One region of the Pelosinus sp. sgz500959 genome, then DNA from elsewhere that is predicted to be linked to it. Evidence: riboswitches for the same ligand, from Rfam matches in the RefSeq annotation. Region 1 holds a riboswitch; the other holds the start of a gene.
What was found. A riboswitch is a leader RNA that binds a small molecule or an ion and turns the genes downstream of it on or off. The one in region 1 is predicted to bind cobalamin.
Positions count from the first base shown of each region.

Region 2: linked by a shared signal. The riboswitch ahead of cobT (nicotinate-nucleotide--dimethylbenzimidazole phosphoribosyltransferase) and the one ahead of cobI (precorrin-2 C(20)-methyltransferase) in region 1 are both predicted to bind cobalamin.

Region 1 covers NZ_JBGJZL010000006.1:179,961-185,544, forward strand. Annotated here, with positions in the region: gene ACAN52_RS11435 (FecCD family ABC transporter permease) at 1-365, opposite strand, end outside; gene ACAN52_RS11440 (ABC transporter substrate-binding protein) at 355-1,323, opposite strand; gene cobI (precorrin-2 C(20)-methyltransferase) at 1,451-2,158, opposite strand; cobalamin riboswitch at 2,352-2,535, opposite strand; gene ACAN52_RS11450 (bifunctional homocysteine S-methyltransferase/methylenetetrahydrofolate reductase) at 2,669-4,465, opposite strand; gene ACAN52_RS11455 (sugar phosphate isomerase/epimerase family protein) at 4,601-5,560, opposite strand.
Region 2 covers NZ_JBGJZL010000005.1:275,829-281,412, reverse strand. Annotated here, with positions in the region: gene cobT (nicotinate-nucleotide--dimethylbenzimidazole phosphoribosyltransferase) at 65-1,156, opposite strand; gene cobT (nicotinate-nucleotide--dimethylbenzimidazole phosphoribosyltransferase) at 1,181-2,248, opposite strand; cobalamin riboswitch at 2,353-2,538, opposite strand; gene ACAN52_RS10215 (DUF3369 domain-containing protein) at 2,620-4,161, opposite strand; gene ACAN52_RS10210 (ABC transporter substrate binding protein) at 4,154-5,584, opposite strand, start outside.

The DNA of each region.
Region 1 (5,584 bases):
AATAGTATCAGAATCGTTACCCCCGCCAAACCTGCTCCTGATGAAATACCAATAATATGAGGATCAGCTAAAGGATTTTTCATCACTCCTTGGAGTATAGCTCCTGCAAGGGCCAGATTAATACCAACAAGAGCACCAACTAAGGTTCTTGGAAGACGAATATTCCAAATAACTTGTCGATTTGCTCCTGACTGGTCAGAAATAATGGCAGATACAATATCTTGTAAACTAATCGCCAAAGCCCCTTTGGTTAAACTCAAGATAATACCGCCAACTGCTAATAAGGTAAATATGAGTAACATAAAAATTCGCCAAATCCCTCGGTCACGCAATCCAGCATATGAAAAAAAATTTCTATTTGACATTGCCATAAACCTCTGGATAGATCACTTTCGCCATATATTCTACGGATTCATGAAAACGAATGCCAGGATTTAATTGAAAAAGTTCAGATGGCAGAAAAAATATCTGGTCATTTTTTACGGCACGCAATCCTGCCCACGCAGGATTACTTGCAATATCACTTTTCATTCTTTTTTCAATATCCGTCATATTACCCATGGTCACAACCAAAATTGCATCTGCATCTCCCTCAACTAATTTCTCTAAGCTATAAGGAGCGATATCTGGATCGCTTTCAAGCGGCTTACTGCCAGATGCGATATTTTTAATTTTTAACATTTTTGCTATATTACCTGCAATGCTATTATCAAGCTCTACTGTGACATTTTTAGCCGTAGCATGCAAAATAACAACTTTTTTACTTTGGGCAGGTAACTTTGCAATTACTTTATTAATCTCTACTTGCATGTTATCAATTAGATGTTGCGCCTCGGACTGTGTGCCTACAATATCACCAAATAATTTTATCTTAGCTATGATATCATCAAAGGTTTTCATCTTCAGCATCACGACAGGAATTTTACTACTTTCTAAAATAGGAATTATTTTTTCATGAATCCCCTGAAAACCAATGACTAAGTCAGGCTGTAAGGCTAAGACTTGTTCATTGTTCACATTGTAGATAAATCCGATTTCAGATGCATTCTGCGACGCTGGGAAAACAGCAGGACTCTTAGAACTAGGTCTCCCAACAGCTTGACCACCAACCCCATATAACACATCTAAAAACGATGTTGACAACACCACAATGCGCTGTGGTTTTTGTGGCAGCGCTACAGTTCGCCCTGCATCATCAGTTATACGTAAATATTCAGTGCTCGTCTGAGTGATTGCTTTTTCTTTGGCCTGAGAACTGCACCCAGAAAAAATCAAACTGATCATACTAATGATAAAAGCTAAATAAATTAGTTTACGTTTCACAAAAACACCCCTTCCAGATGTAAAAATAAAGAAAACTTGGCTTGCGCCAAGCCTCATTTCGTAAGAAATGCCGGATAAAAATATCCGGCAAAAATTCATCTATTTATTCCGGCAAATAAATGGTCTATTAACCAAGTTTGCGTTTTTTTGCTAAAATTGTTGTTAGATAATTAACTTGCGTTCCATCAACTTCATCTAAGTTATAACTAATTTGCTCGTCAGGTAATCCACATTTACTAATCATGACTGCATTATCACCATAACCATGTTGATTCAATTTTTCTACCACTTGCGTGAAATTTTTGTAGACTTTCATTAAAACAACATTGTCCGATAAAGCCAAGATTTTATCCATATCTTCATCTTCCATCGTTGCTGGAATAATGCTAAGTACATCGGTTCCTTCTGCTAAAGGCTGGCCTAATTGGCTGCCAATGGCACAAAAAGCTGGCACGCCAGGTACTGTTTCAATTCCAAAACCAGACTCTTTTAATAAACGATAAATATACATATAAGTGCTATAAAACATAGGATCACCCAAGGTCAAAAATACAACTTTCTTCCCAGCTTGCAGTTCTGCAAGAATGGCTACTTTATTATTTGCCCATGCTTCTGTTAAGGTATTAGCATCATTAACCATAGGGAAAACAAGTTTTAAAATTTCAACATTTTCTTTTAAATAAGGACGAGCAATCGATAGAGCTGTACTATCTTCTTTTTTCTCAGTCTTAGGAGCAATAATTACATCGGCTGCTTGTATCACCTTTACTGCTTTTAAAGTAAGTAATTCTGGATCTCCTGGTCCTACACCAACACCATAAAAAATTCCTGACATAATATCCTCCTTAAAATCTGTGTATTCATTGAAAATTAACGTAAAAAAACATCTTCCGTTAATACTAACCGGAAGATGTGGATGTCTACAATTATAACAGTACTTTAACCATGAACATGTCAACACACAACTGCGCTTTGACACAACATACAGTACAACTGTACGAACCCCCTCCCCATCTCTCGCAGGTCATAACGGTGATTGTCATATAGGCAGTTCTCCTGACTCTGGATCGTAGCTTATCCATACCTTCCCAAGATACTTTATCCCAGTGGCATATACATGGATTTGCTCCCCATTACAGTGGCGGGACCGCGCCGGATTTTAACCGACTTCCCTATTAAGCCCCCAAGGGCACCTACACCATCAATATGTAATTTTCAGAGTTCTCTATTTACAACTCTATAACAAATATTTTAACTTGTCAACCACAAATCATTCTTCTCTCGATCCTAGAGCAGATGAGTAAAGATAATTCTAACAATCTCAAGTAAAACTTATTTCTGTCCGTTATAGATTGAGTTTTTTTATAATCTTCCTAATCATTTCAACTCGGTTGAATGGTGTAATAAAATAAAATCCATGTACATGATCTTTCATTTTATTAGCAAGATCTACGGCAATTTCAATTCCTAGAAGTTCGGCTTCTTCTTTTGCCATATTCTTATCAAATTGGTTTAAAATATGTTCTGGTATTCGAATTCCTGCCACCTCATTATTCAAGAAATGAGCATTGCGATAACTAACCAGCGGCATGATTCCTCCCAAAATTTTAGCTTTCCCATCCTGTTTGAGTTGTGGTAATAAGTGAATGACATTCTCATCAAATATAGGTTGGGTCAAGAAAAACTTAGCCCCTCTATCCACTTTCTTACCCATTCTCGTTACCTCAACTTCAGGGTGAAGTCCGTTTAAGTTCAATGCCCCACCAATATGAATCGGTTGTCCAGCAAATACTTCTTGATTCATTGTAGCAATCAGTTCGATCAATTTAAATGAATTAAGATTGAAAACACTCTTTATATCATTTTTATCTGCCATGGCAACAGGATCACCCGTTACGGCTAATATATTGCGGATATTCTCAGCATAACCCGCAAGTAGAGAGGATTTTAACGCATTTAAATTTTTATCTCGACAACATACATGAGGAATTACCTCAATTCCGACCTCTCTTTTAATTTTTGCAGCAATCATGATTGAATCGACCCGAGCTCTGCCCATGGGTGAATCAGCAATCGTAATCACGTCCACACCTGACTCTTTGCAAACTCGCGCATTATCTAACATCAATTCAACATCTGCATGAAATGGTGGATCTAATTCTACAGCGATGACAAACTGATCCTGTTTTACTTTTTCAGCAAAACCATCTAACTGATTCACTCCAAAAATGACTTTTTCTTTTGTTACAATTTGTTCTTTGGGCACATATCGATCTGAACCAGTATGAATTAATTCTGCCATTTTTTCAATGTGAATAGGAGTCGTACCACAACATCCACCTAAAATTTTTACGCCTAATTCACCAATTTCCTTCATCTTTTCAGCAAAATAATCCGGATTTTGAATATATACTGTTCTTTCATGTATAATTTCTGGATATCCTGCATTGGGGGCTACGGCGACAATATCCTCACCCATATTTATTTTTTGCAAGGAATTATAAAGATGGGTGGGACCCACACCACAATTAAATCCATAAGCATCAATATTTTTCGTTTTTTTCACTTCAGCTACAATGTGCTCATTACTGATCCCTTTACGAGTAAATCCTTCTGGAGTCGTTGCAAATTGAGTCAAGATAAATAGATTGGGATCTTTCGCCTTGATGTATTTACTAATTTCTCCAAGATTGACTACATCGCTAAAAGTTTCAAAAATAAATATTTTGATGCCCTGCTCCAAAAAAACATCGACGATAAATTGATAATCAGCCATAATCTTTTCTTGATCAATGTGGATATGATCAGCCATTTCTGGTATCGGTCCTATACTTGCTGCCACGAATATATTTTTATTGGCAGTCACTTCATGTGCAATATCAATTCCAGCAATAATGAGTTCCTTTAATTTCGCTTTTGAAACATCTAAGGCAAGAGGATTTGCCGAAAAAGTATTCGTTTTGATTAATTTTGCACCTGCCGCCATATACTCTTTATGAATTTGTTTAATGATTTTTGGATTATTAACATTTGCATATTCTGGTAATTCATCGTAATTACCAGTTAGTTGAGCATAATAGGTACCCATGGCACCATCTGTAATCAAAATATTGTCCTGCAAATACTCTCTTATATTGATCATGCTTATCCACCTTCTTAAAAAAAGATAACGTTAAAGGCAAAGCAATGATGCTTTGCCTTTAATACAATTATATCATGTAACATCCACATCTTATAGTCTCTGCCAAAATTACAAAATTGCCTCTACTTTTTCTTTCTATCGGTTCACCTGCAAAGCTGCTTTTTGCATCTTAATCTTCTCTGACCATTCTTCTATAGAAGAATACATGAATTCATGCACTAAAAATTCAGGTTTAATCTCATGAATCAGTCTTTGCACTTCACTTGTGGAAAAAGGCTGGTGTTGATCGATGTTTAAAACATGATTCATAATTTCACCCATATCATATTTTTCTACCTGTTTGCACAAACTTTCTCGCCGATACTCTCCTGACAGGGATTTATGTAAATGAACGCCTCTCACATAACGGCGATAATCTCCCAAGGAATGTAATACACTCAAAATGTAGTCAACGCCTTCACCCTCTGTTTTTAGTTCTGGATTGGTGTTCATTAGGTGCCCGACATCAAGCATGATCCCAACATTAGAATGTTTCACATGATCAAGCAATCGTGAGACTAGAGCAGGATTTTTAAGCGTCAGTCCAGGCCACCATAAATTTTCAAACAGTAATGCTACATTCGGCGGTATTTCATCTACCAGTTCATTGACCAATTCAATTGTTGCTTCTATAACCTCACTGTCTGAAGCACTAAATTGCCAACTGAACAATTCTTGAATACGAGCATGGCTTACATGAAAGACCAAATAGTGAGCCCCCGTCTTAACTGCAGTTCGGATATTAGCACGATATGCCTTAAGCCAAGCTTCACGTGTTAATCCCCCATAACAAGCTACTATATTTTCTTCACTGCCAAACTCTTCTAATAATACACGCTTATTACCTCGCCAAAAATCCAGCCAAGCAGGCCAAAATCGCAGGTGTACTCCTTTTAGCATTTCTCTCGGATATAATCTTTCATCCCACTCATCATAAAACATGAGCTCTAATCCATCAATCTGATGCTCTTCTAGAAATTTCTTTAATACAATAGGGTCATTATTAATTAAATCAATATCAGATGTATAACTCGATATATTAATAAGTTGTAACATAATTAAAAATCCTTCTTTTGAATT
Region 2 (5,584 bases), on a different contig from region 1:
ATAGATCTGCTATCTTATCCCTGCTCAATGAACAATCTCAATATCGTTTTCTTACTCTATTTGATTACTCTCTGACATTTTTATCTTGCTTCAAAGCACCTGGACCATCTTGTGCAACAGCAACTTCAGCTTCACCAAAAGTTTTCATATCATTGATTACATGTAAAGATGCATTGATTAAAGACATACCAAGAGCTGCTCCTGTTCCTTCACCTAAATGCATATCAAGATGTAAATATCCTGGTATCTCCATAAGATCTAAAGCCACTTTATGTGCTGGTTCTACTGCAAAATGGGATGCTACTAGATAGTCTTTCACTTGAGGAGCAATTTTCATAGCAATCAGAGCTGCTGCGCTCGTTGCAAGACCATCAAGTACAACAGCTACACCACCTGAAGCTGCGCCCAATATAACACCTACCAAACCGGCAATCTCAAAACCACCTATTTTACTCACTACATCAAGAGCATCTTGTGGATCTGGTTGATTAATCGCAAGAGCTGTGTTAAGAATATCAATCCTCTTACTAAGAAGTTCTGGAGTGATACCTGTACCAAGTCCTATAAGCTCATTTATCTTCTTCGAACTATAGCATGCAATGATTCCTACACTTGGAAGGGTATTACCAATTCCGATAGCACCTAATCCTAAAATTTGGCATCCTTTGTTTATTTGTTCTTGGGCAATGCGGATACCAGCAGAAATGGCAGCACTCCCTTCGTCTCGGGTCATCGCTGATCCTTGAGTGATGTTTTTTGTACCATAGGCAATTTTTTCATGACATAAATTCGGACAAACAGATAAATTCGCCTCTACTCCCATATCAACTAAAACAAGCTGTGCACCAACGTGTTCAGCAAATACATTGATCGCAGCCCCTCCATGACAAGAATTGATCATCATCTCTGCTGTCACCGTTTTAGAGTAAGTGCTTACTCCCTCATCATTGATACCATGATCTCCTGCCATGAGAATGATGCCTTTTTTTAACATTTTAGGTTTATGTTGACCAGTAATACCTGCCATTTGACGCGCAATATGCTCAAAAGAATGTAGACTACCAAGGGGTTTAGTCAGGTTATCTAATCGGAGTTGACATTTTGCCATTGCAGTTTCATCTAATGGTTTTATCAGAGATATTATATTTTCGAACATGAGTCTATCCTCCTACGATCATTATTATTGTTGAGACATCATCCTTGATACTCCAGCGTCTTCAAAATTTTTCATTTTTTTCAGCATTTTACTCCCTACTGTAAGCATATCCATCACCATGGATGCACCAATTGCTTCTCCTAAACAGACCCCCATATTAAGACATGCCTCTAGCTTCAAAACACCTAAGGCAATTACATGTGCTGGTTCACCCGACAAATGAGATGCAAACATATATTCTTTGCACATCGGTTCAATAGCATTGGCAATGAGTGCGGCTGCCGTAGTGTTAAGGCCATCAATCACGACCCCGCATCGATTTGCTGCACAACCAAGAACGACACCTGCTAACCCACCAATTTCAAAACCACCAACTTTTGCTAATACATCAATTCCATCTTTAGGGTTTGGTTGATTCATTTCTAGACCGCGACGAACAACATTAATTTTTACTTCCAGCCGACTATCTGATATTCCTGTCCCTCTTCCTGTCACTTGTTCTGGGGTCAGTCCTGTAAAAGCAGCCACAATGGCAGCACTTGAGGTGGTATTACCAATTCCCATTTCCCCAAGACTAAAACATGTATAACCTTGCTTAACTTTCTCATTTACAATTTCAATGCCTGCTTCAATAGCTTGTATAGCCTGAGCACGGGTCATAGCTGGACCTTGAGTAAAGTCTTGAGTACCATAGGCAACTTTCCGATGTAAAAGTCCTGGGACATGAGATAGATCACCAGCGATTCCCATATCTGCGACTACCATATCAGCACCACAAAAATTGGCAAAAGCATTTGCACTACCACCTTTTGAGATCAGATAATTCGCTGTCATTTGCAGTGTTGTCTCTATTGGATAGGCACTGATGCCTAGTGTAGCCACACCATGGTCTGCTGATGTGATTACCATACAATGCTTTGGCACATCAGGTTGAGTTTTCCCAATAATCCCTGCATATTGTCTTACCATATTTTCTAATCGTCCAAGACTTCCTTTGGGTTTTGTTAGATTATCTAATCTAGTTTGCACCTTGGACATGATATCTTTGTCTAGATCACTAATTTTCAGCAATGTTTCTTCTAATAAACTCATCTTAACCCTCCACTTTTCAAAGTAAACTTAATATTTCCCGGGAAAATGTTAAAAAGAAGGTTTTTAGGGATTATCAATCCAAAAAAACCTTCTTTTCCATGAAGATCATAAAACAGTATAAAGGTAGGTCTCCTGGCTCCCGAATCATCGACAACTTACACCTTCCCCTTAATGAGTGGTTTTGTAAGGTCTCTTCAGTACAGTGGCGGGCCCGCGCTTATGCATGTTTTACCATGCTCAGACTTCCCTATTATCCCCCAACTGGGGGCACCTTAACCGTATTGTATGCAATTGCAATTATTATATCAACCACTCATAGCATCGTCAAGCCAATAATGTGAAAAAAATAGCGATATCAATTCAATCAAACTTTATAAATAGCAATCATCAGCAAATTTTTCTCTTATTGCTAATATATCATCAAAGTTAGCAAAAAATAAGTCTACCAATACAGGGTCAAATTGCCCCCCTTTATTTTCTTGAAAATATTCGGTAATATCCTCTAAACTCCAAGCTTTTTTATAAACTCGATCACAAGCTAACGCATCAAATACATCTGCAATGGCTGTTATTCTTGCAAAAATATGAATCTCATCCCCTCGTAAACCATCGGGATATCCTGTTCCATCATAGCGTTCATGATGTTCTTTGGCAATAATAGCAGCAGCTCTTAACATTGTGAGTTCTGAGCCTTTCAACATATCGTGCCCAATCATTGAATGCATCTTTATAATATCAAACTCAGTCGCTGTCAATTTAGCCGGTTTATTTAAAATTCCATCGGATATACCTAGTTTTCCAAGATCATGCATGGGTGCTGCTAGGTGAAGCATATCCAATTCTTTTTCTGATAACCCATATTTTTCTCCTAATAATTTAGCGTATTCAGCTACCCGTCGTACGTGATTACCCGTTTCTTTTGATCGAGTTTCAGCTACCTCTGCTAATCGGAAAAACACTTCCCGTTGGGTATCATACATTTCTAAATGTAATTTCAAATTTTCGAAAGCTGAAGATACATTTAGACAAAAAATATCTAAAAGACGCCGATCAAGTTCACTGATTTTTTGATCGCCTTCCATATAAATTAAATAATCATGTTTATCCGCACTATTCCAATAGAGTATAAAATAATCATCAAAAAACATGCTTGCTTTTTCATGCAGTACATCATCGATTTTATTTTGTACATCCGCAGATAATTTTTCTTCAATATTGGTTTCAAAATCACCTGTAGCAGCTAAAATATTGAGTGATCCATCTTTCTTGCAAGTGGCAGCAAAGCTCGATACTCTTAAATATAAGCTACTTTTATTTAACTTCAACATAGCAATTAACTGCATCAATACACCTGTGGCAAAATTTTGCATCGATTGCATGCGGAAAATTTCAGGTGTAGATTCAATAATTCGCTCTAATCCACTTTTATTGCGCTCAATTGTAACTAAATCCCGATATGAACGCAAGGAAGAAATCAATGTTGTTAATAATTTCTGAGCTGTTAATTCTGTTTTTTCCTTATAGTCGTTAATATCATATTCTACAATAACCCGTGATTCTGGTGCCTCTCCTGGTTGTCCAGTACGTAATACAATCCGCACAACCTTATTATTCATCTCTTCACGAATATATTTTACTAGTTGCAGCCCAGCATCAGCTCTTTCCATGACTACATCTAAGATAATGAGCGCAATATCCGTATATTTGTGCAATTCCACCTTAGCTTCAGCAGCAGAATAAACGCTGATAAATTCTACTCTTTTCCCTTCAAAGATAAAACCATCTAGAACAAGTTTCGTAACAACATGTACCTCTGCCTCATCATCAACAATGAGTACTTTCCAAGTATCTTGCATACTATTTTCACTATGAACTACATCACTTTCTTCCATAAATAATAAAGTATCATCCATGAATATTCCCTCCTTGTTTCTGCATGACATCAGGAAGCTTTACTGTGAATACAGTACCTACGCCGAGCTTACTCATACACTCAATACTACCACCCATTTTAAAGACCACTAAATTATATACAATATGCATACCAAGTCCTGAGCCGCCTGTACCACGGCGAGTTGTAAAAAATGGTTCAAATACTTTTTTTTGAACTTCTGGTGGCATACCTTTTCCATCATCACTATATTGCAATAAAATACTTCCATCATCATGGGAAATATCAATTGTGATTGTCCCTATTTCATCTTCATCATATGCATGTACCAATGAGTTATTAAGCAAATTGGATATGATTTGCCATAAGGTGCCTGGATGCCAATACACTTTAATATCCGCAGGACAATTCAATATAACCTTATGTTTTGTTTTTTTTAATTGAGGTTTTAAACTTACTAACACGTCATTCATATATTCGCCTAACTCAAACTGTCGCCGTTCTTCAACCGATTGATCTACTGCTATTTTTTTAAAACTATGAACTAATTGTGCTGCTCGTTCTAAATTCGTAAAAATAATCTTAACGACTTTATTACTTGCATCCAAATAATTTTCTAAATCAGATTTTTTCATTTGCCCATTAGAAAATTTTTCATTTATTTGAGATGTTTTTACTTCCAAATGAGAAGTAGCTGTAATACTATTACCAATTGGTGTATTAATTTCATGAGCTACCCCTGCCACCAATTCACCTAAAGAAGCCATTTTTTCAAATTCGACTAGATGATTACGTGTTTGTTGTAAGTCAACTAATGTATTCGTTAATGCATCATTTGTGCTTTGCAATTCCTTGGTCCGCTCTAAGACCCGTGTCTCTAACTCTGCATTTAACTGAAGAATTTCTTTTTCTCCACGCTTACGACGGCGTATATTAATGGCCAATACGATAATCAAGGCTAATAAGGTAATAAATATAAGGATCAAAAACCATACTAAATTCTTATATGTATCATAAAAACTAGCAGGTTTATTCATAATCATACTGCCTCGTGGTATTTTACTTTCGTCAAGACCGACCTTTATCATATCATTATAATCAAACATATATTGATTAATACTTTCCGTAATTACAGGAATATTCGCTGAGGGTTCACCACCAACAATAATTCGATATACCAAATCAGCTGCCCTTTGTCCTTGCAGGTATCCACTTGTCATCATACCGCCAACAACACCGTGCCCAAGATAAAAATCCCATGTACCATAAATCGGTATATTAGTGTGAGCAGAAATTAAATCACTACTTTCTTCATAACTAAAAACAGCTTGTTCCTTATCAACATTAAAAGTCATCAGCAAAATTAATGTATCCTGATCAAGAATAGCAACTTGTTCCAAGACTTCCTTCATGCTCATATTTTGAAATAAGCTAAATTGTATATT